Regions from separate parts of the Arthrobacter sp. UYEF21 genome, predicted to be linked through region 4. Evidence: riboswitches for the same ligand, from Rfam matches in the RefSeq annotation. Region 4 holds a riboswitch; each other region holds the start of a gene.
The links. Region 4 has a riboswitch for thiamine pyrophosphate ahead of thiM (hydroxyethylthiazole kinase). Riboswitches for the same ligand answer to the same signal wherever they lie in the genome.

Region 1: it holds a riboswitch for thiamine pyrophosphate, as region 4 does, so the genes downstream of both, thiC (phosphomethylpyrimidine synthase ThiC) here and thiM (hydroxyethylthiazole kinase) in region 4, are expected to answer to the same signal.
Region 2: it holds a riboswitch for thiamine pyrophosphate, as region 4 does, so the genes downstream of both, ABIB27_RS02270 (bifunctional hydroxymethylpyrimidine kinase/phosphomethylpyrimidine kinase) here and thiM (hydroxyethylthiazole kinase) in region 4, are expected to answer to the same signal.
Region 3: it holds a riboswitch for thiamine pyrophosphate, as region 4 does, so the genes downstream of both, ABIB27_RS00230 (FAD-dependent oxidoreductase) here and thiM (hydroxyethylthiazole kinase) in region 4, are expected to answer to the same signal.

The regions. Positions count from the first base shown of each region.
Region 1 is NZ_JBEPNF010000001.1:401,706-408,955, reverse strand. Features, by position in the region: gene lepB (signal peptidase I) at 1-894, opposite strand, end outside; gene lepB (signal peptidase I) at 895-1,572, opposite strand; gene rplS (50S ribosomal protein L19) at 1,657-2,016, opposite strand; gene trmD (tRNA (guanosine(37)-N1)-methyltransferase TrmD) at 2,283-3,113, opposite strand; gene rimM (ribosome maturation factor RimM) at 3,114-3,659, opposite strand; gene ABIB27_RS01855 (RNA-binding protein) at 3,771-4,013, opposite strand; gene rpsP (30S ribosomal protein S16) at 4,015-4,431, opposite strand; gene ABIB27_RS01845 (hypothetical protein) at 4,645-5,082, opposite strand; gene ABIB27_RS01840 (VOC family protein) at 5,197-6,072, opposite strand; TPP riboswitch at 6,227-6,334, shown strand; gene thiC (phosphomethylpyrimidine synthase ThiC) at 6,329-7,250, shown strand, end outside.
Region 2 is NZ_JBEPNF010000001.1:479,260-486,509, reverse strand. Features, by position in the region: gene obgE (GTPase ObgE) at 1-265, opposite strand, end outside; gene rpmA (50S ribosomal protein L27) at 381-644, opposite strand; gene rplU (50S ribosomal protein L21) at 705-1,013, opposite strand; gene ABIB27_RS02270 (bifunctional hydroxymethylpyrimidine kinase/phosphomethylpyrimidine kinase) at 1,286-2,896, opposite strand; TPP riboswitch at 2,879-2,976, opposite strand; gene ABIB27_RS02265 (Rne/Rng family ribonuclease) at 3,095-6,463, opposite strand; gene ABIB27_RS02260 (vitamin K epoxide reductase family protein) at 6,915-7,250, shown strand, end outside.
Region 3 is NZ_JBEPNF010000001.1:42,036-49,285, reverse strand. Features, by position in the region: gene ABIB27_RS00240 (thiazole synthase) at 1-178, opposite strand, end outside; gene thiS (sulfur carrier protein ThiS) at 183-419, opposite strand; gene ABIB27_RS00230 (FAD-dependent oxidoreductase) at 416-1,819, opposite strand; TPP riboswitch at 1,812-1,931, opposite strand; gene thiE (thiamine phosphate synthase) at 1,959-2,708, shown strand; gene ABIB27_RS00220 (RNB domain-containing ribonuclease) at 2,772-4,280, shown strand; gene ABIB27_RS00215 (DEAD/DEAH box helicase) at 4,571-6,343, shown strand; gene ABIB27_RS00210 (DNA-methyltransferase) at 6,352-7,224, shown strand.
Region 4 is NZ_JBEPNF010000016.1:1,965-9,214, forward strand. Features, by position in the region: gene ABIB27_RS15400 (hypothetical protein) at 115-414, shown strand; gene ABIB27_RS15405 (hypothetical protein) at 561-719, shown strand; gene ABIB27_RS15410 (hypothetical protein) at 814-1,143, shown strand; gene ABIB27_RS15415 (hypothetical protein) at 1,140-1,373, shown strand; TPP riboswitch at 1,383-1,479, shown strand; gene thiM (hydroxyethylthiazole kinase) at 1,471-2,274, shown strand; gene thiE (thiamine phosphate synthase) at 2,271-2,933, shown strand; gene ABIB27_RS15430 (ABC transporter substrate-binding protein) at 3,097-4,146, shown strand; gene ABIB27_RS15435 (ABC transporter permease) at 4,309-5,058, shown strand; gene ABIB27_RS15440 (ABC transporter ATP-binding protein) at 5,051-5,878, shown strand; gene ABIB27_RS15445 (LLM class flavin-dependent oxidoreductase) at 6,043-7,250, opposite strand, start outside.

The DNA.
Region 1 (7,250 bases), on a different contig from region 4:
CAGCGGCCAGGCGATGACGGCTGCCCTGCCTTCCACATCCACCAGATCGACGAATCCGCCGTTGGAGTCCAGATGGGAGCGGGAATCAGCGGAATGGTTACGGTTATCGCCCATCACCCATACCTTCCCTTCCGGAACGACGACGTCGAAGGCGCGGATCTGCGGTGTCTCGGCAGCGTTGACGTAGGTTTCATTAATCCGAGATCCGTTGATAGTCAGTTTACCGCCGTCGTCACAGCAGATCACTTTGTCTCCGGGGAGCCCGATGACGCGTTTGACGAGGTGCTGCTCGGAGTTGTCCGGCAGCAATCCCACAAACGTCAGGCCGTCCTGGACCCAGGTAAAGGGTCCCGCCTCTTTTGCCGGCGTTTCGGCCAGCCAACCCTGGGTATCCCTGAAGACCACCACGTCACCGCGTGAAATGGCGAACGGTTCGGGCACCAGGAGGTTTACGAAGATCCGGTCGTTGATGTCCAGGGTGCTGACCATGGACTCGGACGGAATGTAGAACGCACGGAAAAGGAAAGTCTTGATCAAGAACGACAGAACCACGGCAATCACCACGACGGTGGCAACTTCCTTGAGCCAGACAAAAACCTGGCTGGGCACCCCAGTCCCGTCCTGGGGCGCCGTGGAGCGCCGTCCGGCGACCGGCGCTGCCGGCCTCGCCTCAGCACCCCCGTCGGATGCTCCGGGCGCGGAAGCACCGCCGTCGGGCGTGACGGGCGCGGAAGCACCGCCGTCGGGCGTGACGGGGCGGGACGTGACGGGATCAGAACTGACCGGGCCCGCGGCGGCCGCATCCGCCGTCACGGGGTCAGCGGTATAGCCGGCGGACTCGCTGGCGGCGCCATCACGGGACGGCTCGGGTGTCCGGGCGTGGTTCTCGGGCATCTACGGTCCGTCCTCTGTTGTTGGTCCTGCCGCGTGCGGCCGTGGTACTGCAGCAAATCTATCAAGTGGCCAGATGATCTGGACCGGCCTGCCGATGACTCTGGTAAGCGGCACCATGCCGCCGCCCGGGGCACCGAGCAGGCTGCGCGAATCGGCTGATACCGAGCGGTGGTCACCCAGCAGCCACAGCCGTCCGTCGGGAACTACGGCGGTGAACACCTGGGTGCTTGCACTGTCACCCTCGAAGAGGTAGGGCTCGTCAAGCGCCGTCCCGTTTATGGTGATCTTCCCGTCCGTGTCGCAGCAAACCACAGTATCTCCCGGAAGTCCGATGACCCGCTTGACGTACGTCGTGTCGCTGCCGGTCAGGCCCAGCCATTGGCCGGCAGCGGCGACGGAATCCAGCAAGGGACCCTTCCCGCTGTTCAGCGGAGCAAAGGATCCCCTGCCGTCAAAGACCACGATGTCGCCCCGGCGCACCGGGTTGTTATGGAAGTCGGTTCTGGAAACAAGGATCCGGTCGCCGCCTTCAAGGACAGGCTCCATGGAGTTGGACGGGATGAAGTAAACATCCAGCCACAGCGAACGGACCAGGCCGCTGACTGCAACAGCGAGCACCAGTGCCAGGAACGCAAAACGCCAGCCCATTTTTCTGGGCTGGCGTTTTGTCTGGTCCATGATCCGTATTCCTGGGGCGCTGTCGCGATGGGCTCCGGCGCTGGCCTGGTACGGCTGGGGCCTGCTTTGTAGGTCCCTGGGGACTTACTTCTTGGTCTGGAAGTCGCGCTTTTCCTTGATCTTGGCAGCCTTGCCGCGCAGATCACGCATGTAGTACAGCTTCGCGCGGCGCACGTCACCCTTGGAGACGACCTCGATCTTGTCAATGATCGGGGAGTGCACCGGGAAGGTACGCTCCACACCGACGCCGAAGGAGACCTTGCGGACGGTGAAGGTTTCACGAAGGCCATCGCCGTGGCGGCCCAGGACGAAGCCCTGGAACACCTGGACACGGGAGTTCTTGCCTTCAATGATGTTCACGTGAACCTTGAGGGTGTCACCCGCGCGGAACTCGGGAACATCTGTGCGCAGCGAGGCTGCATCTACGGAATCGAGAATATGCATAATTGCACTCCTGGTGAACGCCACAGGTCATTCACTTTAGGTCACGGCAGTCAAGCCCGGCAGCGCAGGACGCACCGGAAATTACCGCCGAAAGTTAAGTGGTCCGGTTCCTTCACTGATTGAAAGTACCGGGTTGCCTTAGCTGTTGGTTGCGCTCCCCCTGTGGCAGGTGCGGACCCAGCAGACACAAAGACTAATTTTGCCACATTCACAGGCCATCAGCCAATTGCCGCCGACGGCCCGCCCGGTCAGGCGGAGGGCGTCGGTCAGGCGGAGTTACTGGTTTCGGCGCCGTTTTGGGCATCACCGGGCCGCCGGGCACGGAGGTGACCCTCGACGACGGCGTACCCGAGGTCGTAGAGAGCGGTCCGGTCTGCGCGTGGCAGCTTACCGGCATCGAACGCCTCCAACAGGTCAGGACGCCGCTCCGCCGTCCGCTGGTACTGCTGGTGGCGCCGCCACTGCGCGATCTTCCCGTGGTTGCCGCTCAGCAGGACTGCCGGCACTTCCCGCTCACGCCAACTGGAGGGCTTGGTGTACACCGGGTACTCCAGCAGTCCGTCGGAGTGCGACTCCTCGACGAGGGACTCGGGGTTGCCTACCACCCCGGGCAGCAGCCTGCCGATGGCCTCCACCATGGCCAGGACAGCTACCTCACCGCCGTTGAGCACGTAGTCACCAAGGCTCATGGGCCGGACGGTGAAGTGTTCCGCCGCCCATTCGATGACGCGCTCGTCGATGCCTTCGTAGCGTCCGCAGGCAAAAACGAGCTGCTCCTCTTCGGCGAGCTCATGGGCCAGCGCCTGGGTGAAGCGCTCCCCCGCCGGTGACGGCACGATCAGGACCGGCTTAATTGTTTTAGCTTCGTTGGTGTCGGCGACGGAAGCCAGCGCCTGAGCCCACGGCTCCGCCTTCATCACCATGCCGGCGCCGCCACCGTAGGGCGTGTCGTCCACGGAGCGGTGTTTATCGGTGGTGAACCCGCGCAGATCATGGACGTGCAGGTCCAGCAGGCCGTCCTGGCGGGCTTTGCCGATGAGGGACAGCTCCAGGGGCGCCAGGTACTCAGGGAAGATGCTGACGACGTCGATTCTCATCTACGCGTTGCCCTCAGGCCCGCCGGTGGCAGCGTCGTCGGAGTTGACTTCAAACAGTCCGTCCGGCGGGGTGAGCAGGACAAACCCCCCAGCGACGTTGACTTCCGGCACGATCTGCTCGACGAAGGGAATGAGGATTTCCTTGCCGTTGGCGTCCTCAACCACCAGCAGGTCCTGGACCGGCATGGTGTGCAGCGCCGCGATCTTACCTACCACCTGGGAGCCCACCCGCGCCTCGAGGCCAACCAACTCATGCTCGTACCAGCCTTCGTCGTCGTCATCGTCCAGCTCTTCGGTTTCGACGAACAGCTTGGCCCCGCGCAGGGTCTCGGCCTGGTTGCGGGTTTCAATTCCCTCAAATGCGAGCAGCAGGATGTCCTTGTTCCATCGCGCACTCTCAACAGTCAGGGGGCCGGCCGACGCCGGCTCCACCACAAACTCGGTGCCGGGAACAAACCGGTCCGCCGGGGCATCGGTCAAAACCTGGACCGTCACTTCCCCACGGATCCCGTGCGGTTTGCCGATTCGTGCCACCTGAAGCTGCATCTGTTCCTCTGTTCCGGTTGTGGGGTATCCACAGTGTTGTGATGAAAGCACTCCGGCCCCTCCACCTTGATCGGTGGAAGGGCCGGAGCAAAAACTGATGTTGCCGAGCGCTTAGCGGCGGCGGTCCGTGTCGACGACGTCGACCCTTACCGGTTCGCCGTCTGCCAGTGCCGCCACAACGGTGCGCAGTGCACGTGCAGTGCGGCCCTGGCGGCCGATCACCCGTCCCAGGTCATCCTGATGAACGCGGACCTCGAGGGTGTCCCCCCGGCGGTTGTTCTTCGAGCTGACCTTGACATCTTCCGGAGAATCAACGATTCCCCGGACCAGGTGTTCGAGCGCTTCTGCCAGCAATCTACTCAGCCTCGTTGGCTTCTGCTTCGGCCGGGGCCTCGGCTGCGTCAGACTGCTTTGCCTTCTTGGTGATGGCCTCCGGGATGATTACGGAACCCTTTTCTGGGGCAACAAAGGCAGCCTTGGGAGCTTTGGTCTTCAGGGTGCCTTCCTGGCCCGGGAGGCCCTTGAACTTCTGCCAGTCACCGGTGATCTTGAGGATCGCGGCAACCTGCTCGGACGGCTGGGCGCCAACGCCGAGCCAGTACTGGGCACGGTCTGTGTCGACCTCGATGTATGAGGGCTCTTCGGTGGGGTGGTACTTGCCGATCTCTTCGATGGCACGGCCGTCGCGCTTGGAGCGTGCGTCCATAACGACGATGCGGTAGTACGGTGCGCGCATTTTACCAAAGCGCTTAAGGCGAATCTTTACGGCCACTTTTGTGGTCACTCCTGTTTCAGAAAAGGGTTGAACCGACGTTCTGCACCCGTGGGGCGGGCCGTACTTGAAGGCTCGAAGGACAGGATCCGGACGCGGAGAGAGGGGCCACGCAGATCGAGTACCTGTTTATTGTGCCAGATCAGCGTCAGGATTTCGACTTGACACGTCTGGATGGGGGGAAGAGGACGGACCTGGCAGGCCCCCAGGGGCCTAGGACGCCCAGACATACACCCCGGTGCGCTCGGCGTCGTGAATTCCACTGGCCAGCTCGGCGAGCTGCTGGACATAGTTCCGGGCGTCGGCTGCACCGAATGGCATATCGTCGTGACCGGCCCATTTTTCGGCGACATCATCCAGGACGTTGCCTTCACCCTCAGTTTCATAGGTAAGGAGGTCAGCCAGCGCCCGCACCATCGCCGGCGGCACGCCGAGGAGGGAGTCGCTGGAAACGTCAACCATGGCAAGTTCGTAGCCCTCGCCACCGGCGTGGACCGCAGCCCCGGCGAGATCGCCGAGCTGTTCTATCTCGAAATCACTGACTCCCGGTATCCGCAGTGCGGGTCCCGGCGGCGAGCCGCCGGCATCAAGGACGCCGGCACGCTTCAGCGCGGCGTCGTGGGTAGCTACAAAAATTTCAGTGAAGCCCATGGGCACAGCCCTCATTCCGTCGACGGTGCGGCCCTGGCGGGCAGCTAAGGGTGCCGCCCCGGCCGTTCGAAATCAGCCTAGTGCATCGGGGCCTGCAGCTCCGGCCAGCGCCACTTAGCGGACAGCAACCCGGATATTGTTGCGCCACGGATCCTCGAAGCGCAGTTCGGCACCCGTGTGGTGTGACGCCAGCCCGGCGACCTTCAAGCGGTCAGCGAGGGCTCCGACGTCGTCACCTGAAGGGACTTCGATGAGCACCTCCCCTAGTCCCAGGGTGTCCTTGCGCGGTCCGGCGCCGCGGCTGTTCCATACGTTCATTGCCATGTGGTGGTGATATCCGCCCGCAGAAACGAACAATGCCTGCCCGTGCCAGCCGGCGGTCTTTTCGAAGCCCAGCGTGCCCACATAGAAATCGTGCGCCGACTGGACATCACCCACCTGGAGGTGGACGTGGCCCACACCGGCTTCGGCGGCCTGCTGGCCGTCCATGGATTCCTCGGTCATGTGCTGCTCAAGGTAGCGCTGCGGCGGCAGTGCCAAGCTGTCCATCAGCACATCCTTCCCGTTCCAGGACCAGTTTTCGCGGGGCCTGTCCCAGTACAGTTCGATGCCGTTGCCTTCGGGGTCATTGAAGTAGAAGGCTTCGCTAACGAGGTGGTCGGCGCTGCCGGTGAAGGACCGGGGTTCGTACTGGGCCGCGGTGGCTACCGTGGCAGCAAGCGAAGCCCGGTGGTCAAAGAGCAGCGCCGTATGGAACAGCCCGGCCTCGCCCCTGCGGGGCAGGCTCAAGGACTGGGCGGCCGCAAGATGGACCAGCGGGCGCCGGAGCCGGCCAAGGTAGACGCCGCCGTCCTGTTCGGCGACGACCTCCAGGCCGAGCGCACGCTGGTAGTAGTCGGTCATCAGCTTCATGTCGCCCACCTTGAGCATCACTGTGCCCATGGAGAGGTCGGCAGGAAGGAGATCCCGACTGGTGGCTTCTGCAGTCATTGAACGCTCCCGGTCCGTTGGCCTTCGGGGTCGAAGGTGGCCATGACTCCATTTTACTTGAAGCTTCAATTTAATTCAAGTGGCTGGGCAGACAGGTTGCGACAGCATCCCCGTGACTGCTGTCACAGGCCACCCTCGGCCTGTGGTAGCTTCGACTTGACCACACGGGAGCCCTTGCAGGGGCTGAGATCGGGCTGACGCAGCCTGCGACCGTTGAACCTGTCCGGGTAATGCCGGCGAAGGAAGTGAATATTCATTGAATACACAAGAAACACAGCTGAACCCTGCCCAAAGTGAAGCCGACCAGGATCAAACGGTCCGGCCTGAAACCCAGTCACTGAAGTCCCACTCGCTGGCGTTCATCAATGATGACGCCACCGGGATCCGGGTTCCCGTGACCGAGATCGCGCTGGAACCGTCGCCGAACGGCGAGGCGAACGGGCCTTTCCGGACCTACCGCACGGCCGGTCCGGGCAGCGATCCGGTGGTGGGCCTCAACCCGTTCCGCTCGGAGTGGATCGCCGCCCGCGGCGACACCGAGCCCTACAGCGGCCGGGAACGGAACCTGCTCGACGACGGCAAGTCGGCAGTTCGCCGCGGCGCCGCTTCCGCGGAGTGGAAGGGCGCGCAGCCCGTGCCCCGCCGCGCCGTCGAAGGCAAGACCGTCACGCAGATGCATTACGCACGGCAGGGTGTGGTGACGCCCGAGATGCAGTTCGTTGCCCTCCGCGAGAACTGTGACGTGGAACTGGTCCGCAGCGAAGTCGCTGCCGGCCGCGCCATCATCCCCAATAACATCAACCACCCGGAATCTGAACCGATGATCATCGGCAAGGCCTTCCTGGTGAAGATCAACGCCAATATCGGCAACTCCGCGGTGACCAGCTCCATTGCCGAGGAGGTGGACAAGCTCCAGTGGGCCACCCAGTGGGGCGCGGACACCGTCATGGACCTGTCCACCGGCGATGACATTCACACCACGCGGGAATGGCTAATCCGCAACGCCCCCGTTCCCATCGGCACCGTGCCCATTTACCAGGCTTTGGAGAAGGTCAACGGCGAGGCCAACAAACTGACCTGGGAAATCTTCCGTGACACCGTGGTTGAGCAGTGCGAGCAGGGCGTGGACTACATGACCATCCACGCCGGAGTGCTGCTGCGCTACGTGCCGCTGACGG
Region 2 (7,250 bases), on a different contig from region 4:
GGATAAGGGTTTCACCGCTCTTGCCGCCGCGCCAGTCACCCATGCCGGGCCCGCCGTTGGTGGCGTGGCGGTGCGGTGCGTGGTGGTAGTCCAGCAGTGTGGTGGTCTGGTGATCAACGCGGAGGATGACGTTGCCGCCGTCGCCGCCGTTGCCGCCGTCGGGACCACCGAGGGGCTTGAACTTCTCCCGGTGGACAGAGACACAGCCGTGGCCGCCGGTACCGCCGGATACGTGCAGTACTACCCGGTCTACAAAGCTCGCCACGTGGATCTCCTCAGTGCTGTTTCTGGACACCCTTAGGCGCCAAGACGATTGTAATGCGGTTAAAAGAACAGTGGAGCGGGCCAAATGGCCCGCTCCACCGCTTCAGAACTATTTGTTACTCTGCGGCTGCAGCAGCAACGATGTTGACGACGCGGCGACCGCGGCGGGTGCCGAATTCGACGGCTCCCGGGGTCAGTGCGAACAGGGTGTCGTCGCCGCCACGGCCGACGCCGGCGCCCGGGTGGAAGTGGGTGCCACGCTGGCGGACGATGATCTCGCCGGCGGAAACTACCTGGCCGCCGAAGCGCTTCACGCCGAGGTACTGGGCGTTGGAGTCACGACCGTTGCGAGTGGAACTCGCGCCTTTTTTATGTGCCATTTGAAATGCCTGCCTCTAAATTCTGGGGAATCTGCTGAAAACCTGAACAGTAACGGGTGGTTACTTGATACCAGTGATCTTGACCTTGGTCAGTTCCTGACGGTGACCCTGGCGCTTCTTGTAACCGGTCTTGTTCTTGAACTTCTGGATGACGATCTTCGGACCACGGAGGTCATCGAGGATCTCAGCCGTGACAGTTACCTTAGCCAGGTCCGCAGCGGCGGAGGTGACCTTGTCACCGTCTACCAGGAGCAGTGCGGGCAGCTGAATGGTGCTGCCGGCTCCACCGGGGACGCGGTTCATAGTAACGAAGTCTCCAACGGAAACCTTCTCTTGGCGGCCGCCTGCGCGGACAATCGCGTACACCACTTGGGAACTCACTTCTCTCGACGTTTATTACTAGATTTGCGTGCGGAACCTGGGCCATTTATTGACTGGGTTCCCGCTGTGCCTCAACGCCGTGGGGTCGTAACCCAAGTGTTGGCGTAAGCACCGAAGATCTAGAATACGCTAATTTTGCCTTCGGCCGCAAATGAGGCTGGTTACGGCCGAATGTCTGTGATAGGCACCACTAGTGGGGACAACACTGACAATTCAGAACCGTGCCCGATTATCCTACCGGCGGCGGCGGCCACAGCCGCTCAGGCGTGCAGGCGCGGCGCGTCGAAAAACTCCACTTCGAAACGGCTTGAGTGCGTGAACGCCTCTATCATCGCTGCCCGCTCATCCGCGGCTGCCTTCCGTCCGGCGTCATCAACCAAGGCGATCGCTTCGCGGGTGGCCTGCGCGAAGCCCTCGTCCGCGTACGTCCGAAGCCATTCGGCATATGGGTGTGCCGGCGGTGCCCCGGCCGCCAGGAACTGGGCGTGGAGCGTTTCTCCCACCTCGGCGTACAGCCAGAAGCAAGGCAGGAGAGCTGCAACCAGCACTCCGTAGCTGCCGGCGGCTGAGGTTGCCAACAGGTGGTCCACATACGACTTGGTGACCGGGCCAAGGACGGGTTCTACCGTGCGCGTACTGAGCCAGTTGCGGTGCAGTTCCGATTCGACCTCGAGGCACTGCTGGGCTGACCGGGCCCAGAACAGCTGCGCGGCTTCCGTCGGCGCCAGCGCACTGGCGCGGGCAAGCACACGTGAGTAGCCGTTAAGGTAGATAGCGTCCTGGGCGAGGTAGTAGGCGAACTGCTCTTCCGCCAGCGTGCCGGCAGCCAGCGCCCGGATGAATTCCAGCCCGTAAATGACTGCCAGGTCCGGGGCCGCCGCCCGGCGAAGCGCGGCAGCGAATTCCCCGGGGGCGGGAGCCTGCTCCAGGTGGTGGAAGTGGTGGATGGGGCCGTTGCCTTCGCCTACCTCCAGCTGACCGGAAGCCTGCAGAGCACCGCGGAGCCACGGCTTCACCTGCCGCAGCGAGGCTTCCCAGTCACCCAGCCGGGCCTGCGCCGTAGCCATGGCCGAGGACAGTGAGCAGCCGGTGCCGTGGCTGTTGCGGGTGGGGATCCTGTCTCCAGTCACTTCCACTACCGGCCGGGTGAGCAGTCCGCGTGCGTTAATCAGGGCATCCGGGCACGCATCGCCGTCGAGATGGCCTCCCTTGACCAGGATGGTGGCGCCCGTGGCCGCGGCCAGCCGCTTCCCCTGCTCCAGCGCGTCCGGCCAGTTCCGCACCTGCGGCTCCCCCACCAGGATGGCGAGCTCCGCGAGGTTGGGCGTGATCAGGTCCGCGAGCGGCAGCAGGTCCAGCAGGGCAGCCTCCGCCGATTCCTTCAGCAGTCGGTCCCCACTCGTGGCCACCATCACCGGATCCAGAACCACGACGGCGGGGCGCACCTTCTCCAGCCAGCTGCGGACCACGTCAATCACCTCCACACTGCCCAGCATGCCGATTTTGACGGCGTCGATGGCAATGTCATCGCTGACGGCATCAAGCTGCTGGGCCAGGAAGCCAGCGGGCGGCACATGGACCCCTTGGACGCCGCGGGTGTTCTGCACGGTCAACGCGGTGATGGCTGCCATGCCGTAACCGCCCAGGGCGGCAATGCTCTTGAGGTCGGCCTGGATGCCCGCGCCACCGGACGGATCCGATCCGGCAATGGACAGCACCCGCGGAGTATGCCGCAGCACGTCCACCGCATTGGAAGGCCCACGTGCCGGATGCACCGTGGCAAGGGCAGGCGGCGTTTCGGATGCTGCCGCCGTTTCGGGAGTGGCGGCAGATACGGAAGGTAGAACGTGGGTTGAAGCCATAGGGGACATTCCTTCGCCGGTGCTAACCGGACAGGTTCAACGGGTCTGGATCTCAGCCGGCTCTCTGCGCGGCACCCCGTGTCAGTACCCAACACTAGCGTTTCCCATAAGACACCGTTTTAGATGAACCCCACAAACGCGGAATGCCCGGGCACTCCACCGATGAGTGAAGTGTCCGGGCAATCTGGCCGATGTCCTTGCGAAAGGTCAGAGTTCCGAAGCAGGAACCCCTACGCCCAGGATGATGGGTGCGCTGGTGTCTGCCGGTTTGGCAGCGGCAGGAGCCTGGGTGAGCTCCGGAGCCTTAGCGGCATGGGTATGGCCTGCGGACTCAACCGGCACCGCTTCGTGGTGCTCCACCGTGGTGGCGTTAGCTGCGCCCTGGGCACGGCTGGCACTGCGGTTGCGCCGCGGGCGGCGGGTACGGGTCTGCTCGGTGTGGTCGGAGTAGTCCTTCTCCACCGCGGCAGGAGCCTGACGGACAGGAGCCGCGGCCGGCTGGCGTGCCGCCGGCTGGCTCTGGGTCTGCTCGCCCGCGGCCTGAGCGCTCTCCGTCGGCATGGCTTCTGCAACAGGTGCCGGCACGCCAAGCTTGGCGAAGGCCTCCGTGAGCCTGTCCAGTGTCAGGGCCGGGGCCTGCGGCTGATCCTCGTGGTGCTCCACGAAGGGCAGCACCACCTGCTCGCCGCCGAAAGTCAGCACAGCGGCCGGGCGGCCGGCGTTGTCGGTCTCGGACCGTTCTACCGGTGCATGAGCCGGGGCCGCCGCGCCGGAAGCATTACCCCCGGCTGCTGAGGCGTGGGCCACTTCGTCGTCGTGCAGGTGCGCGGCATGGGCGGCGGCTGCAATGTTGGCAAGGGCTGCCCTGGTGGCCTCCGCCTTGGCGTGGCGCTCGGCGTCGCTGGGATCCGGGTGGACCGTGTGGATCTGCACCGGAGCTGCCGGGGCCATCTCGAGGGGTTGGCCGCCGCGGCCGCGGCGGCGCTTCCTGTCCGTCCGGCCGCCCTGCTGGGCGTCCGGGCGCTGGGCGTCGCTACGCTGGCTGTCGATCCGCTGGGTGTCGGGTCGGCTGTCCACACGCTGCACATGGTGCTCCGCGGCGACGGTGTTGGCGCGGCGGTGCTCCACGGGGTCGTCGTGGGTGACGATTCCGCGGCCGGCGCACGTTTCGCACTGCTCGCCGAAGACTTCCAGGAGCCCGGTACCCATGCGCTTGCGCGTCATCTGGACCAAACCGAGGGAGGTCACTTCGGCCACCTGGTGCTTGGTGCGGTCACGGCCAAGGCATTCCACCATACGGCGGAGCACCAGATCGCGGTTGGACTCAAGGACCATGTCGATGAAGTCGATGACGATGATGCCGCCGATGTCGCGAAGCCGGAGCTGCCGGACCACTTCTTCGGCCGCTTCGAGGTTGTTCTTGGTGACAGTTTCCTCGAGGTTGCCGCCGCTGCCCGTGAATTTTCCGGTGTTGACGTCCACTACGGTCATGGCTTCGGTGCGGTCGATGACCAGCGAGCCGCCGGAGGGCAGGAAGACCTTGCGTTCCAGCGCCTTGTGGATCTGTTCGTCGATCCGCCACGCGGCGAAGATGTCCTGATCCTTGGTCCACTTTTCCAGGCGGCCCACCAGATCCGGGGCAACGTATGTGACGTAGGCCTCGATGGTGTCCCAGGCTTCCTCACCGGAGACGATCAGCTTGGAGAAGTCCTCGTTGAAGACGTCACGGACCACCTTGATGGTGAGATCTGGTTCGCCGTAGAGAAGTTCCGGGGCCAGGATCTTGGTGGACGTGGACTGGCTTTCGATGCCCTCCCACTGCGCCCGCAGCCGGTTGATGTCATGCGTGAGTTCCTCTTCGGAAGCACCTTCTGCAGCGGTACGGACGATCACGCCGGCGTGCTCGGGCAGGCGGTCCTTGAGGATGCGCTTGAGGCGGTTGCGTTCGACGTCGGGCAGCTTGCGGGAGATGCCGGTCATGGAGCCGCCAGGCACATACACGAGGTAACGGCCCGGGAGGGAAATCTGGCTGGTCAGGCGCGCGCCCTTGTGGCCCACCGGATCCTTGGTGACCTGGACCAGGACGGTGTCGCCGGACTTCAGCGCGTTTTCGATCCGGCGCTGCTTGCCTTCGAGGTTCACGGATTCCCAGTTCACTTCGCCGGCGTACAGCACGGCATTGCGCCCGCGTCCGATGTCAACGAATGCCGCTTCCATGGAGGGCAGGACGTTCTGCACCTTGCCGAGGTAGACGTTGCCGATCAGGGAGTCCTGCTGGGTCTTGGAGACGAAGTGCTCCGCCAGGACGCCGTCTTCGAGGACGCCGATCTGGATTCTGTCGTCGCGCTGGCGGACGATCATCTGGCGGTCCACTGATTCACGGCGGGCCAGGAACTCAGCTTCGGTGATAACCGTGCGGCGACGGCCGGTGTCGCGGGATTCGCGGCGGCGCTGCTTCTTTGCTTCGAGCCTGGTGGAGCCCTTGACGCTGGTCACCCGGTTGTTGACTGCGGGTTCACTGGCCGCACGCGGCGCGCGGACGCGCGTCACTGTGTTGGGCGGATCGTCATCCCCGCCTCCGGTCAGTTCAAGATCCTGGTCACCGCGGCGGCGGCGACGGCGACGGCGGGACGTTACGCCTTCATCGGCCTGGCCGGCGGATTCTTCATCGTCCTCTGCGGCACCGTCCTGGTCGCCGTCGGCGCCGTCGGCGTCGCCGTCGTCGGCGTCGTTTTCACCGGTGCGGCTACGCCCGCGGCGGCCACGGCTACGGCGCCTGCTGCGGCTGTTGGCGACGTCCGCGTCGCCTTCTTCGGCGTCGTCCTCTTCCGTTTCTTCCGCAGCAGCGGCGGGAGCAGGCCGGACAACAGTGGTCAGGTCGGGCGCCTGGAAGAGCACCGACGTTGCCGAACCCGGTTCCAGGAACAGCGAACCGAAGGGGCTGGCAGGCCCGGCGGCGACCGCCTCCTCCGCCGAAGCGGCGGCCTGGGCCTGGGTAGCGGAAGCAGCGGCGGGGGCTGCTGCAGGGGTTGCGTCGGAAGCAGCGGCTTCGGGGGCTGCAACAACTTCGTGGGCTACACCAACAGGGGCCGCAGCGGCGGGGGCTGCTGCAGGGGTTGCTTCGGAAGCAGCGGCTTCGGGGGCTGCTGCATCCGGGGCTGCAACGGCCGGCGCTGAGGTCTTGCGGGTGGCAACGCGACGGCGGCGGACGGGCTTCGCGTCGGCTTCAACCTCCGTGGCCGCGGCTGCAGACTCGGCCGAAACAGACGGGACTATCTCCCCGGCGGCGGATGCCTCGGTAGCGTCGACGGCGAAGACGGGCAGCGGCTCGGCGGCCTCTGGCTTCTTGCGGGCGCGCGTCCGGCGAATGGGGGCACTGGTTTCCGGTGCGGCGTCGCCAAATGCTTCGCCGCCGGCGGTCCCCGCGACAGCTTCAGTCAGGGCAGCGGCGTCGGCGGCACCATCGGCCACCTTCGGCGCTGCTTTTCGCCGGGTCCTGGTAACTCTCTTGGGCGCCTCGGCGGCATCCGGGGCCACTGCTTCAACATCAACGGCTGGTACTTGTTCATTTTCCATATGTGGCAACACTCCTGCCCCTGACGCACCGCCACATCCGGCACCCATCGGGCATATATTGTCAAAACCCGCGGGCGTTGACAGAAGTCAAGTGGATACTCCCAGGTTCGCACCGGCATTGGGGTGCGGCAGCCCGTGGGAGCCGTCGGCTGTGTCCTGAAACCCGTTGTTCTACACGCCACAACCAGGTGCCGACCAATGGAGTCGCGGGAAGCCGGATCAGAGGATCCGATGCCTGCCCTGCTCATCATTGGCGGTCTTGAAACAAGCCACCGGACCGGAGTCCGAATGTGGGTCGGCCTCCAGCCACGTTCATTCTCTCACACCCGGGCTCAAAGGCTGCGGAAGCAGTGGGTTAATGATCTGCGGACGTTGGCGTTCGCTGGACAACCCCAACAGGTACCGGCGATACAATCGGGCAAGGAGCACCCGAAGCAAAGGACGCCACACCATGCCCGCCATTTCGTCCGACGGCACCGGCTCGCCGGCCGTCTCCCCCACGGCAGGGACGTTGACCGCGACGCCCGCCACTGTGCCGCCCATGGCCACCAGCCGGCCGCTCGGCTGGCTCATGGTCATGACCGGGGTCATCGGCTGGCTCGCCTCGGGAACGCTGGTCCTGGAAAAGCTCGAGGTCCTCAAGGATCCGAACCACACCACCGTGTGCGATGTGAATCCCTGGATCTCCTGCGGGCAGGTGATGCAAACCTGGCAGAGCTCGTTGTTCGGGTTCCCCAACATGTTTATTGGCATTGCGGCGTTCGCCATCGTCATCACCGTGGGCATG
Region 3 (7,250 bases), on a different contig from region 4:
GCATGGCCACCGTGGTCAGTTCGGTGCCGGACGCCACGAGGGCGGCGCCCAATCCGTCGAGACTCGGAGCTCCACCGGTGCCCATGATCAGGCGGGAACCAAACTCCACGCCGTCGATCACCAGCCGGTCCGTGTCTGCTGGGTGGTTTCCTGTGCTGATGCTGCTGGTTACTGGCATGGTGTCAGCCTCCCTGGACTGCGGTGACCAGTTCAACGGTGTCACCTTCGGCGAGTGCCGTGGCATACCACTGGCTGCGGGGTACTACGTCTGAGTTGTGGGCAACGGCCACGCCGAGTTTCTGTCCATCAGTGGCCTGGCCGTTCGCTGCGAGGGGACGGCCCGTGATCTCCGTGACGAGTGTGGTGATGGAGGCGTCGTCGGCCACGGCATGCTGCGCGCCGTTGAGAGTGATATTCATGCTGTTTCCTTAGTCGATTGAAAGGTTGTTCGAGGCTGGCTGGAGAACCTGGCCGGGCTGAGGGCGTGCCACCGGTGATCCTCCCTGCCGTCCAGCAGGTCCCGGCAGATGGCCGCCGCCGCTGGAGCCAGCAGCACGCCGTGGCGGAAGAATCCGGTGGCAATGATCAGCCCGGCGATGTGTCCGACACCGGGCCGGGAGTCGGGTACACGGCCGAGCAGGGGTGCGTTGTCCGGCGTCGCGGGGCGCGCCCGCGCGGTACATTCCAGGAGCTCCAGCTCGGCGACGGCGGGCAGCAGGGCCTGTGCGTCGCGGAGCAACTGGTAGACGCCGCCTGCGGAGACGGCAGTGCTCGGCGTGATGGTGTGTGAAAAGGCAGTGCTCGGCGTGATGGGGCCCGGCAAGGCAGGGTCCGACACGGCGGCGTCCGGGATGGCGGACAGTGCATCCTCCCGCTGGGTTGCGCCGATCACCACGGTGTCGTCCTGCCGCGGGACGATGTAGACCGGCACCCCGTGGACCAGGCCGCGGACGGTGGAGGTGACCAGCGGACGCAGGTGCCGCGGTACGGCGAGGCGCAGGATGTCGCCGTACACAGGGCGGAGAGGCAAGCGCAGCCCGTCCGGCAATCCTTCCAGCGCAGCCGCCTGCAGGCCGTTGGCCACAATGGTCTCTCCCGCAGTGACTGTGCCGCCGTTGGCCAGCTTCACCCCGCTGACGCGTCCGGCATCCCAGAGTAGGGCTTCGGCCCGGTGCCCGACGGCGAACCCGCCGCGGGCGCCGTCCACAGCGGTTCCGGCGCCGGGTTCGTGGCTGGCCAGGACCTGCTGCAGGGACGCCACCAGCTTCCGCGGATCCACCTGGTGGTCCGCCGGGATTTCCAAGGCGCAGGAAATCGCCGGGCTGAGGAGCGGCTCCCTCATCCGTGCTTCCCGGACGGTCAGCGGTTCCACCACCAGGCCGCTGGCCTGCTGCACGGTCCGCAGGTCCATCAGCGCGCGGCGGTCCGCGGCATCGGCACCGACGGCGAGGGTCGGCGTCGTCAGGTAGCCGGTATCCCCCGCCCCGGCCCCGGCGAGGTGGGCTGCGAAGGCGGGCCAGAGGCCGGAGGATTCGAGCATCAGCTCCAGAAGGTCTTCCTCCTGGTAGTGCAGTTCGCTGACGGGCGCGAGCATGCCGGCTGCCGCCCAACTGGCCCCGGAGCCGGGTGCATCATCGATCAGGACCACGGAGCGGCCGGAGCGCCGCACTTCCCAGGCGATCCCGTGGCCAATGACGCCGCCGCCAATGACAGCTACGTCGGCGTGGCAGAAATCGGGACTGCCTGCTGGCTCGGAAGGCGGGCTGGCTGGTGCACTGGCTGGCGGGCTGGCGGGTGCGCCGCTGGATGGGGAGAGCATGTGTTTCCTTCCCTACGCCGGTACTAGCCGGATCAGGTCAAGCGGTCGGCTCTGGTGCCCTCTCAGCCCGGCCGCTTTGTGACGGCTGCAACGGGCTCCCGCAGTACTCACCCAGTTTAGGGGAACTAGGGTAGTTTCCATGAACGCACACTCCGCTCCCGCTACCCCTCCCAGCCACTCCGCCCAGATACCGCCGGAGGCGTCCAGCAACGGCCTGCCCACCAGCGCCAGGTTGTACCTGTGCACCGATGCCCGCCGGGACCGCGGGGACTTCGCGGAATTTGTGGACGCGGCGTTTGCCGGCGGGGTGGACATCATCCAGCTCCGCGACAAGGGGATCGAGGCCGCCGAGGAGCTGGAACTGTTGGCGGTGCTCCAGGCAGCCGCCGCCCGGCACGGCCGTCTCTGGGCCGTCAATGACCGCGCCGACATCGCCATGCTGACGGGCGCGCCCGTCTTCCATATCGGGCAGAAGGACCTGCCCGTGGCATCGGCCCGCACTCTGCTCGGTGCCGGAGCCACCGTGGGGCTCTCCACCCACACTACCGAACAGATCGAGGGCGCCATCCGGATGTCCGCAACGGTGACTGCCGACGGCGGCCTGGACTACTTCTGCGTCGGACCGGTGTGGGCTACCCCCACCAAACCCGGCCGGGCCGCCGTCGGCCTCGACCTGGTGCGCTATGCAGCGGAGGCAGTCCGCGCCGCCGGCGGCGCCCAGGCCACACTGCCCTGGTTTGCGATCGGCGGCATCGATTTGAGCAACGTTGAGCAGGTGGTGGAAGCCGGGGCAAGCAGGATAGTTGTGGTGCGAGCCATCACGGAAGCCGCCGACCCCGCCGCAGCGGCCGGCGCCCTCGTGGTCGCCCTGGACGCCGCCGCATCCTAAGAAACCTGCGCGCAGCGGGGCGGGGCGTGCACGATCCATGGAAATCGGGCTAACCTGACTTTCGTGTCACATCATCGGCTGGCCCCCAATGTCCGCGAGCAGACCAACGCCCTCGCGGCAGCGCTGAGTGCCCTGCGGACCGAACTGGAACTGCCGGGCCCCTACCCTGCAGAGGCGGTCCGCGACGCCGAGGCAGCAGTGGCAGCCCACCAGCTCCCCGCCGCGGACCTGACGGACGTTGAGTTCCTGACGATCGATCCGGCGTCGTCCACGGACCTGGACCAGGCGCTTTCCATCGAACGTGCCGGCGCCGGCTACCGGGTGCTTTATGCCATCGCTGATGTGCCCTCTTTTGTCCGCCCCGGCGGCAGCCTGGATGCCGAAACCCGCCGCCGCGGCCAGACGTTCTACGCCCCGGACGGCCGCATCCCCTTGCACCCTGAAGTCATCAGCGAACAAGCCGGCAGCCTCCTGGCCGATCAGCTGTGCGCTGCATTTGTTTGGGACTTCGGGCTGGACGACGCCGCCCAGGTTTCGACCGTCACCGTCCAGCGGGCCACGATCCGCAGCCGGGCCAAGCTGGACTACAAGGGCGTCCAGGCCGACATCGATGCCGGCACAGCCAACCCCGTGCTGCAGCTCCTGAGGGAAGTGGGGCTCAAGCGCGTTGAACTGGAGCGGCAGCGCGGCGGTGCCAGCCTGAACATGCCGGAGCAGGAGATCGTGCAGACCCCCGACGGCGGCTACCGGATTGCAGCGGCGCCGCAGCTCCCGGTGGAAGACTGGAATGCACAGATTTCCCTCATGGCGGGCATGGCGGCGGCCAAGCTGATGCTGACGGGGAAAGTAGGCATCCTGCGGACCATGCCCGCCCCGGACGAGCGCTCCCTCAGGCATTTCAGGCTCCAAACCGTGGCCCTGGGCAAGGCATGGGATGGGAAAACCAGCTATGGCGAGTACCTTCGCAGCCTCGATCCCACCGAGCCGCGGCAGTTGGCCATCCTGCACTCCGCCGGAATGCTGTTCCGCGGCGCAAGTTACACCGCCTTTGATGGCACTGTTCCTGAGGACGCCATCCAGTCCGCCATCGGCGCCGCCTATGCCCACACCACGGCGCCCCTCCGGCGGCTTATCGACCGCTTTGTCCTGGTGATCTGCGAGGCCCTGAGCAACGGCCGGCCGGTGCCTGGCTGGGCGCGGGAAGCCCTGCCCACCCTGCCGGAAATCATGGCTGGCTCGGACCAACTGGCTGCCCGGATGGAGCGCATGGCGCTGGACACCGTGGAGGCCGCACTTCTGGTCAACCACATCGGCCAGGAGTTCGATGCGATTGTCATTTCCGGGTCCAAGCCGCAGAAGGATAACGGGAACGGAAAGAACGGCAACGGAAACGGAAACGGGCGGGGCGGAGCCGGCAAAAACGGCAACGGCCCCTCGGGGATCATCCAGATCTCCGAGCCAGCCGTGACCGCCCGCTGCGCAGGCGACCTCGAGTCCGGAACCAAGGTCCGGGTCCGCCTGATCTCCTCCGACATCGCCGCCCGCGAGGTCCACTTCGAGTTGCTGTCCTGAACTGACTGGGCACTCCCCTGAGGGGCAAGGCCGGAATTCCATGTCCGTACGGCTAGACTGAAGTAGTAGAAATGGATGCCCGGTCGTTGATTTCCTTGATTTTGGATTCAACAAGCCCGCCCCTACGCGATCTTGAGATAGACCCGCTGGTCACCAGTGCCAGCATTTAGATAGCCCGCGATCGGCTTCCACTGGATTTGCTTGCGCGCCCGAGCGTGCTCCGGTACGGCCTCGTTGGCCAGCCGTTGAGCAGGCAGCGCCAATGCCCAAATGAATAAGGAAACTCACCTGTGAGTGAATTGCATACCCACCAGATCCTGACTGACGATTCCGGCATCGAAACGATCGAACCCGAAGAGACCATCATCTCGGACGAGAAGCCGCACGAAATCGAGGAGAAATCCTTCGCCGACTACAACGTCCGCGCCGATATCGTCGAGTCCCTGGCAGACGCCGGGATCACCCACCCGTTCCCCATCCAGGCCATGACCCTGCCCGTAGCCCTCGCAGGCCACGACATCATCGGCCAGGCCAAGACAGGCACCGGCAAGACCCTCGGCTTCGGCATCCCCGCGCTGCAGCGCGTGGTGGGACCGGATGACGCCGGCTTCGACAAGCTCGCCGTTCCCGGTGCACCGCAGGCCCTTGTCATCGTGCCGACCCGCGAACTGGCCGTCCAGGTTGCCAACGACCTTCAGACCGCGTCGCGGAAGCGCAACGCCCGCATCACCACCATCTACGGCGGCCGTGCGTACGAGCCCCAGGTGGAGGCTTTGCAGAAGGGGGTCGAGATTGTGGTGGGAACCCCCGGCCGCCTCATCGACCTGTACAAACAGAAGCACCTGAGCCTCAAGAACGTTAAGACCGTCATCCTGGACGAGGCCGACGAAATGCTGGATCTGGGCTTCCTCCCGGACGTGGAAACGCTTATTGCCGGTACGCCGGGAGTCCGCCAGACCCTGCTTTTCTCCGCAACCATGCCGGGCCCGGTCATCGCGATGGCCCGCCGCTACATGACGCAGCCCACCCACATCCGGGCAGCTGATCCCGAAGACGAGGGCCTCACCAAGCGCGACATCCGCCAACTCATCTACCGTGCCCACAGCATGGACAAGATCGAAGTTGTTTCCCGCATCCTGCAGGCCCGCGGCCGTGGCCGCACCATCATCTTCACCAAGACCAAGCGCACGGCAGCCAAGGTGGCCGAAGAACTGCTGGACCGCGGTTTCGCCGCTGCCGCCATCCACGGTGACCTGGGCCAGGGCGCCCGCGAGCAGGCGCTCCGTGCGTTCCGTAACAACAAAGTGGACGTGCTCGTGGCCACCGACGTCGCTGCCCGCGGGATCGACGTGGATGACGTCACGCACGTCATCAACTACCAGTGTGTTGAAGACGAAAAAATCTACCTGCACCGCGTGGGCCGCACGGGCCGTGCCGGCAACAAGGGGACAGCCGTGACCTTTGTTGACTGGGACGACATGCCGCGCTGGGGCCTGATCAACAAGGCCCTGGGCCTGAGCGTTCCGGAACCCGTGGAGACTTACTCTTCGTCCCCGCACCTGTATGAAGAGCTGGACATCCCGGCAGGCACCAAGGGCCGGTTGCCCCGCAACAAGCGCACGCTCGCCGGTGTAGATGCCGAAGTCCTGGAGGACCTGGGCGAAACCGGCAAGAAGAACACGCGCTCAAGCGGACGCGACAGCGGACGCGACAGCGGACGCGACAGCGGACGCGACAGCGGACGCGACAGCGGACGCGACAGCGGACGCGACAGCGGACGCGACGGCGGACGCGACGGCGGACGCGACAGCAACCGTTCAGGAGGCCGTGACAACAGCAGCCGCCGCAGCGCTTCCGAGGGTGGACGCTCAGGCGACCGCCGTCGTCGTACGTCCGATGCCGACACCGCGGGCACCGGACCTGCCGCCGAACCGGCCGTGGCCGCCCCGGCCGAAGTGGACCAGTCACGGACGCGCCGCAGCCGGACCCGCACCCGCCGCCGCAACGGCGAAGTAGTGGCAGGAGCCGACACCGGCTCCCAGCCCGGCAACGTAGAGGCCTAACAGCCTCGATGACTGACACCGTCTGGGCGCCGGACGGCAGCAACCTGGTGGTTCACGCGGATAACGCGGAGTTCCTCCCCTCGCTGCCGGACGGCGCCTTCACACTCATTTACGTGGACCCGCCGTTCAACACCGGCAGGGTCCAGAAGCGCCAGGAAACCCGGATGGTGCTGAACACCGACGGTGAAGGCGACCGCGTGGGCTTCAAGGGCCGCTCCTACGACACGATCAAGGGCGCCCTGCACCGCTACGATGACGCGTTCAGCGATTACTGGTCCTTCCTGGAACCACGGCTGGTGGAGGCCTGGCGGCTGCTCGCTGACGACGGCACGCTCTACCTGCACCTGGACTACCGGGAAGTGCATTACGCCAAGGTCATGCTGGATGCCATCTTCGGCCGTGCGTGCTTCCTGAACGAGATCATCTGGGCCTACGACTACGGCGCCCGCGCCAAATACCGCTGGCCCACCAAACACGACAACATCCTCGTGTACGTCAAGAACCCGTCGAAGTACCACTTCGACAGCGCCGAGGTTGACCGGGAGCCCTATATGGCACCGGGCCTGGTGACGCCTGCCAAGCGGGAGCTCGGGAAACTGCCCACGGACGTCTGGTGGCACACCATCGTCTCCCCCACCGGCAAGGAAAAGACCGGCTACCCCACACAGAAGCCCGAGGGGCTCATCCGCCGTGTGGTGGCCGCGTCCAGCCGTCCCGGTGACTGGTGCCTGGACTTCTTCGCCGGGTCCGGAACGCTCGGGGCCGTGGCCGCCAAGCTCGACCGCAAGTTCGTGTGCGTGGACCAGAACCAGCCCGCCATCGATGTCATGGCCAAGCGGTTGGGTGACAAGGCGTCCTTCACGTCCTTCCCACCCAACTGACTCGCATCAAACGTCGCCAAAACGCG
Region 4 (7,250 bases):
AGCATCGGGCCATGACTCCTGAAGAGAACTGTCTCGAGCACGCGCTGCACGTCGGCGAGGGGCTGACCGGCCCTGAGCTTGGAGCAGTTAGGTTTCGAACCGCGCCTTGAGGATATGACTGAGGACCAGCGGAGCCACCTGGACCCTGATGACCTCGACTGGATGGATTCAATCATTCCGGAGCGGCGCGACAGAAGCCTGCTCCAGGCTAAGCTTCTGGCCGGGGCCATGTGGGAGGCTTCCGTGGTCCTGATAGACCAGCTTTTCGAGGATCTTTCCGGCTTACGGATCCGTGAGCGGATCGATCGACGGGACATCGCCAATACTTTCGTCCTGTCCGGACTGCCACCCAGACACGCGGAGAGATATGACGCACGCTTCGCCCAACAGTTTTGGTTATTGCTGCGGACATGACCGTGGCGCTGATCCGCGGCTGGACACGCCCGTCATGCGTCGCCCAGGAGTTGGCGCAGCGTTGCCTTGTCGACTAAGTCGAAGTCAGCCAGGATCTATACGACCTGGATCTAGCAGACGGCTGGCGGGGCCTGCTTGAACAACACATGCTCGAAGACACGGACAGTGAAATGCTGTACCAGAACCCAATGGACGGCTTCGAAGGCGATATCGCGCTGAACATGCAACTGGGCCTTGCACCGATGAATGTCCAGGACTGGTTCGAGCCATTCAACGACGCCTCCGTCCCGCCGTTCGTGCGCTAATCGACATGCTAACTCCCCCGTCAAACCATCATTTGAAACGCAGATAACGATCTTTCGTCAAGCGAGCGTTCCATGCAGGGGAGAGGCCACGAACGTGTTCCGGGTATGGCCCCAGACCCACGACCTGCAGGTCGGGACCGACCCGGCAGGCAAACCCCTCGCCATCCGCAACCACGGCCAGATCTGGCTGGTCGACCCCGACACCGACTCCCAGCATTGGTACGGACGGGACGCATGGTGGGACACCCGCCGCACAGCCGCCGTCGACAGCGGCGACCTGGTCAGCATCGAATACTGGCGGGTCCAGGTCCGCCAGGGAACTTCCGGCTCCGCCCTCCGGACCTTCACGTTGCGCCGGAACCCGCTCTCCCCGCACTGGCTCCTCGAAAGCATCAGCGACGGCGACGAGACAACCGAAAATTGAACGACCAACCCTTCAACGATCAGACGTGGGCAGGGATTCGGCCAGAATACACGCTGCCAACCCTCGGGCAGGTACGGCGCCGGCTCTCCGAGCTCATGGAAGACCCCGAACCCGTGATGCAGCAGCTCGTCCGCGTCTTCATCGACGACGGCACCTTCTGCCCGGGATTCCAGTTCCTCCCCGGCAACCCCCGGTTCTCCGGTTGGTGCGCGCCTGTGCCTGTGTGGTAGTAGGCTTTCTAGAGTGACACGGGGTGCCCTGGGCAACAGGGCTGAGATAAGACCCGTTGAACCTGATCTAGTTCGTACTAGCGAAGGGATGTTGCGGATGACTGTTCGCCTGACACCTGACCATATCTGCACGATGCTCGCCCGGTTGCGGGAGACAGGGCCATTGGTGCAGTGTCTGACCAACGCGGTTGTGACAAACTTCACCGCGAATGTGCTTCTAGCCGTCGGGGCGGCGCCAGCCATGGCTGATGTCCCCACCGAGGCCGGCCAGTTTGCCCGGATAGCTTCCGGAGTTCTGATCAACGTGGGTACTCCCCACGCGGAGCAACGGGTCGCCATGGTCGAAGCCGCCTCGGCCGCTCAGGAGGCAGGCACTCCCTGGGTTCTTGACCCGGTCGCGGTCGGTGTCCTGCCGGTGCGTACTGCCCTTGCCAGTGAACTGCTCTCTTACGCCCCGACCGCTATCCGGGGCAACGCTTCAGAGGTTATCGCACTGGCTGGGTTGGGGGCAGGTGGCCGTGGTGTTGATGCCGTCGATAGTCCCGAAAGTGCGCTGGCAGCGGCCGGCCGCCTGGCCAGTGTTCACGGTTCCGTCGTGGCCGTTTCCGGGGCCGTTGATCTGATTACTGATGGCATCGATGTGATCCGGATCGGTAACGGCCACCCTTATCTGACCCTGGTCACCGGGGGTGGCTGTGCACTGGGTGCGGTCACCGCAGCTTTTTTGGCTGTGGATGGCGACCGTCTGGCAGCGACGGCTGCAGCCACCGCGGTGTATACCGTCGCTGCCGAAATCGCCGCTGACGGCGCCCGCGGCCCGGGCAGTTTCGCGGTCGCGTTCCTGGATGCGCTGGAGTCTGTGGATGCCGAAATAATCCGGTCCAGAGTGGCTATCTCATGACGGGCGCCGGCAGGGCTGGCTTCACCCCGGGGATTTATCTGATCACTGATGATAAGTTGTGCGGGGAACGCGGAGTGGTGGAGTCGGTCAGCGCCGCCGTTGCCGGAGGCGTGCGAATGGTACAGATCCGGGAAAAAACGGCCAGCGCCGCCCGGTTCTACGATCTGGTGATGCGTACCGCGGATGCCGTCGGTGACCGGGCCACGGTGTTGGTGGATGACCGGGTGGATGTTTTTCTCGCCGCCCGGGCGGGCGGTGCGGCTGTCCACGGCGTCCATATCGGTCAAAGCGATCTTCCGGCACCCCAGGTCCGGGCAATTGTTGGCCAGGACGCGTTGATCGGGCTGAGCGCCAACACGGCCGAACATCTCGCGCAGCTGCACGCCCTGCCTTCAGGGACGGTGGACTATCTGGGCGTGGGCGTGATCCGTCCGACGTCGACCAAGCCGGACCATCCGGCGCCCTTGGGCATCGAGGGGTTCGCCGCTATCGCTGCCGCTACGCTGCTGCCCTGCGTCGCAATCGGCGGCATAACCCCGGCCGATGTCAGTGCATTGAGGCGCGCCGGAGCGGCCGGCATCGCCGTGGTCTCAGCCATCTGTGCCGCCGAAAACCCTGCCCGCAGCGCCAAAGAGTTTCTCAAGGAATGGACCCACTGAACACCGCAACCGCCTACATACCCCGCCCAGCCATCTCTCCATTTCCGGTTCCGGCGCCGCTCCTAAATCGCGGCACCGCGCGGTCGGATAATCCCGGCAAAACCGGCCCACCATCTATCCGGCACCAGCAAACGCTCCGCATACGCGGGGATAAGGACTTCTCGTGAACAAACGACGACGCTTACTCGTGGGCGCAGCCAGCGCCCTCACCCTTACCGCCATGGCAGCCCTGTCAGCCTGCGCCGGTGCGGGAGAAAATTCCACTCCGGCTTCTTCCGGGACCACGCCCATTACCTTCGCCCTGGACTGGACGCCCAACACGAACCACACCGGGCTGTACGTGGCGCTCAACAAAGGCTATTTCGCCGCCGCCGGACTCGACGTTCAGGTACTGCCCTACAGCCAGTCCTCCACCGACACCCTCATCAACTCGGGTGCGGCGGACTTCGGAATCAGCTTCCAAAACACGGCGACGTTCGCCGCAGCAGCGGGGGTGGCCAACACCTCGGTCATGTCGGTGCTCCAGCACGATGCCACAGCCATCGGCGTCCTGGCCAGCCGGAAGGACATTGCCAGCCCTAAAGACCTCGATGGTAAAACCTTCGGCACGGCCGGGCCCAGTGCCACGTTCCCTACCGAAGCCGCAGATGCCATCAGGAACGCCGGCGGAACAGGCAACTTCGGTCGCGTCACCCTGGGCACGTCCGCCTACGAAGCCCTGTACGCCGGCAAGGTCGACTTCACCTCAGCCTTCAAGACCTGGGAAGGCATCGACGCCTCCCTCCGCGGCACTCCGATGAAGTTTTTCAACCTGCATGACTACGGCGTGCCGGACCAGTATTCGGTGATCATTGAAGGCAACCGGGAATGGATCAAGGGACACCCGGACGTGACCAAAAAGTTCGTCCAGGCCCTCCAAAAGGGATACCAATATGCCGCAGCCGACCCCGACGCTGCCGCGAAAATACTTGTTGACGCCAACCCCGGTATCTTCGCCAACGACCAGCTGGTCTACAAGAGCCAGGAAGAACTGAGTGCTTCCTACCTGAAGGACGCCAACGGCCAGGTCGGCACTCAAACAGCGGATCAGTGGAAGCAGCTGGCGGATTTCCTCTACAAGAACGCCCTGCTGGCCGATGAAAGCGGCAAACCCCTCTCCAAACCCCTTGACACCATGGCGTTGTTCACCGATGAGTATCTGGCCGGCAAATAGCTCCCGCGCCCTCCCCTGTCCCGGACGCGGGCCGCGGGACCGTAACGGCAGAAAGGCAACGCTGTGAGTGGGGGTCCGGGAGACGGAGCGGGGTGTGGGGGAAAAGCGGGCCGCTCCCGGAAAACGGGGTCTCCCCGCCGGTTCAGGACGCTCACCACCGCTGTGCCCCCGGCCGTGATTGTCCTCGCTCTCCTGGCAACCTGGCAGGGCGCAGTCGCTGCCGGCGGCCTGAAACCAACTGTGCTTCCATCTCCGCAACGGATCGTGGAGCAAGGCTGGTTGGCGCGCGAGATCATCTGGGCCAACACGGTGCCGACGCTGCAGGAAACCTTTCTTGGTTTCGCCGTCTCCCTGACCCTGGCCTGGGTCCTTGCCGTCGTCATCGACTTCTCATCGTGGCTTCGCCGGGCCCTGATGCCCCTGCTGGTGGCATCCCAGACCATACCGATCATCGCGATTGCCCCGCTGATGATCATCTGGTTCGGCTTCGGTCTGATGCCAAAGATCATGGTCATCGCTTTGGTCACGTTCTTTCCGGTGACCGTCGGCCTGATCGACGGCTTCAACCTCACCGACCGTGACGCGGGCAATCTGCTGCGCAGCATGGGCGCCAACCGGTGGAAGCAATTCGTCTATGTACGCCTTCCATCGGCTCTTCCTTCCTTCTTCACCGCCCTGCGGATCGGCATTGCCTACGCTGTTACGGGCGCCATTTTCGCCGAGTACATTGGCTCGCGGGAAGGGCTGGGTATCTACATGGCCACGATGAAAAACTCGTTCCGCACCGACCTCGTACTGGCAGCAGTCGCAGTCACCGCCTTCCTTAGTGTGGGCCTGTTCCTGCTGACCTACGCCGCCGAGCGGCTGATCATCCCCTGGCACTCCAAGGAACGCAGGAACCGCCATGTCTGAACCCACCGCTGCCGCACCCAGGGTCGAAGTACGTGCAATTAACAAATCCTTCGAGCTGGGCCACGGACAATCCCGTCCTGTCATCAACAACGTCAATTTCTCCGCACAACAAGGAGAATTCCTTGCCATCATCGGTCCCAGCGGATGCGGAAAGAGCACCCTTTTCAACATCATGGCCGGCCTGGAAAAACCCCGCGACGGCGAAATCCTCATCGATGGGCGCTCCGTCACCGGGGAACGTGAACACTTTGCCTACATGCCGCAAAAAGACCTCCTCTTTCCCTGGCGCACTATCCTTCAGAACACCGCTCTGGGCCTGGAAGTCTGCGGCGGAAGCAAAAAGACCGCGCGGGCACGTGCCGCCAGCCTCTTCCCGGCCTTCGGGCTGGCCGGTTTTGAGAACTCGCATCCCTTCGAGCTCTCCGGAGGAATGCGGCAAAGGGCCGCCCTGCTGCGCACGGTCGTCCAGGACCGTGACGTCCTATTACTGGATGAGCCCTTCGGCGCCCTCGATTCCCTCACCCGCACCGACATGCAGGCGTGGCTTCAAGATGTCTGGTCCCACAACTCCTGGACCGCGGTCCTGATCACCCACGACATCCGTGAAGCGATCTACCTGGCCGACCGGGTCGTCGTACTCAGCCCCCGGCCCGCCTCCGTGCGCCTAAACCTCCCCATCGACCTGCCCAGACCACGTCAACTGTCGATGATGGCATCGGCCCGGTTCGCCCACTACGAACTGCAACTCCTCGAAACCCTTCACCGGCCCGGCAACCTCAACGACACCACGGATGCTGCCCACGGAAGGCCTCGGGCCTGAAAGCACAAAGCCCGAGAGGACTCCAGGGAGGAGGGACGTTCCTGACGGAAGGCTATCCAATACGCCCGCTTGGAGCCCCTTGTCGTCAGGGGAACCAGCTTGTGGCAACCCTGTCGCGGACGGTATCGGATGATCGGAACCGCCGCCATGCCGTAGTGGCGCTTTTACGCAGGGGCGCCGACAGCCGGGCGGTCCAGCCCGAGATGCCCGCGCAGCGTCGAGGCGGTGTAGCGGGTGCGGAAGAGTCCTCGGCGCTGGAGGACAGGGACGACGTCATCGACGAACTCGTCCAGGGAGTCGGGCAGCAGCGGGGGCATCAGGTTGAACCCGTCAGCGCCCCCGGAGCGGAACCAGAGCTCCATCTGGTCAGCGATCTGCTCCGGCGTGCCGACCATTGTGCAGTGGCCCCCTCCTGCGGCCAGGCGCCCAAGTAACTGCCGCACGGTGGGACGTTCGGTTTCAATAATGCGCAATATGGTGGCATAACGGCCCTGCGGCCCAGTAAATTCTGCCGCCGACGGCAGGGACGGCACGGGGGCGTCCAGCTCCCAGCCTGTACAGTCCTGCTGCACGAACGTGCCCAGCCGTGTCAGGGATTCTCCGGTGGGCAGCAGCGTATCCCCCCGGTCCTGTTTGGCCCGGGCTTCGGCCTCGGTGGAGCCCACATACGTCACCAATCCGGGCATGATCGCTACCTTCCCCGGATTACGCCCGGCCGCAGCGATCCGCTGTTTCATATCCGCATAGTAGGCCTGGGCGCTGGGAAGATCGTAGGCAACGGCGTAAATCCCTTCCGCGTACCGGGCGGCAAGATCCCGGCCGGCCCCGGAAGCACCGGCCTGGAACAGCACGGGGCGTCCCTGTGGGCCCCGGGGCACGTTTAAGGGCCCCTCCACCCGGAAGTGGTCGCCCTCATGATGCAACGGCCTGACCAGGGCCGGATCGGCATAGAACCGGGCTCTGTCCCGAACCAGCGCATCATCAGCCCATGAGTCCCACAACCCCAGCGCTACCTCAATGAACTCTGCGGCGCGGCCATAGCGCTGCGCGTGGTCGGGCATCGCTTCCAGACCATGATTGCGGGCTTCAGCATCGAACATGGACGTGACCACGTTCGCCCCGATACGTCCGGCACTGATGTGATCCAGGGAGGCGAGCATCCGGGCGGCATGAAAAGGGGAATAAAAGGTGGCCGAGACGGTGCTGATAAGCCCGATGTTTTCCGTTGCCCGGGCCATGGCCGCCAGCGCGGTCAACGGTTCCAGAAACCATCTCGGACCGGCGCCGACGTCACCGGCGGACTGCCCGTCGGCGAAGAACACGGCATCGAAAAGGCCGCGTTCGGCGCTTTGTGCGAGCCGCTCATAGTAAC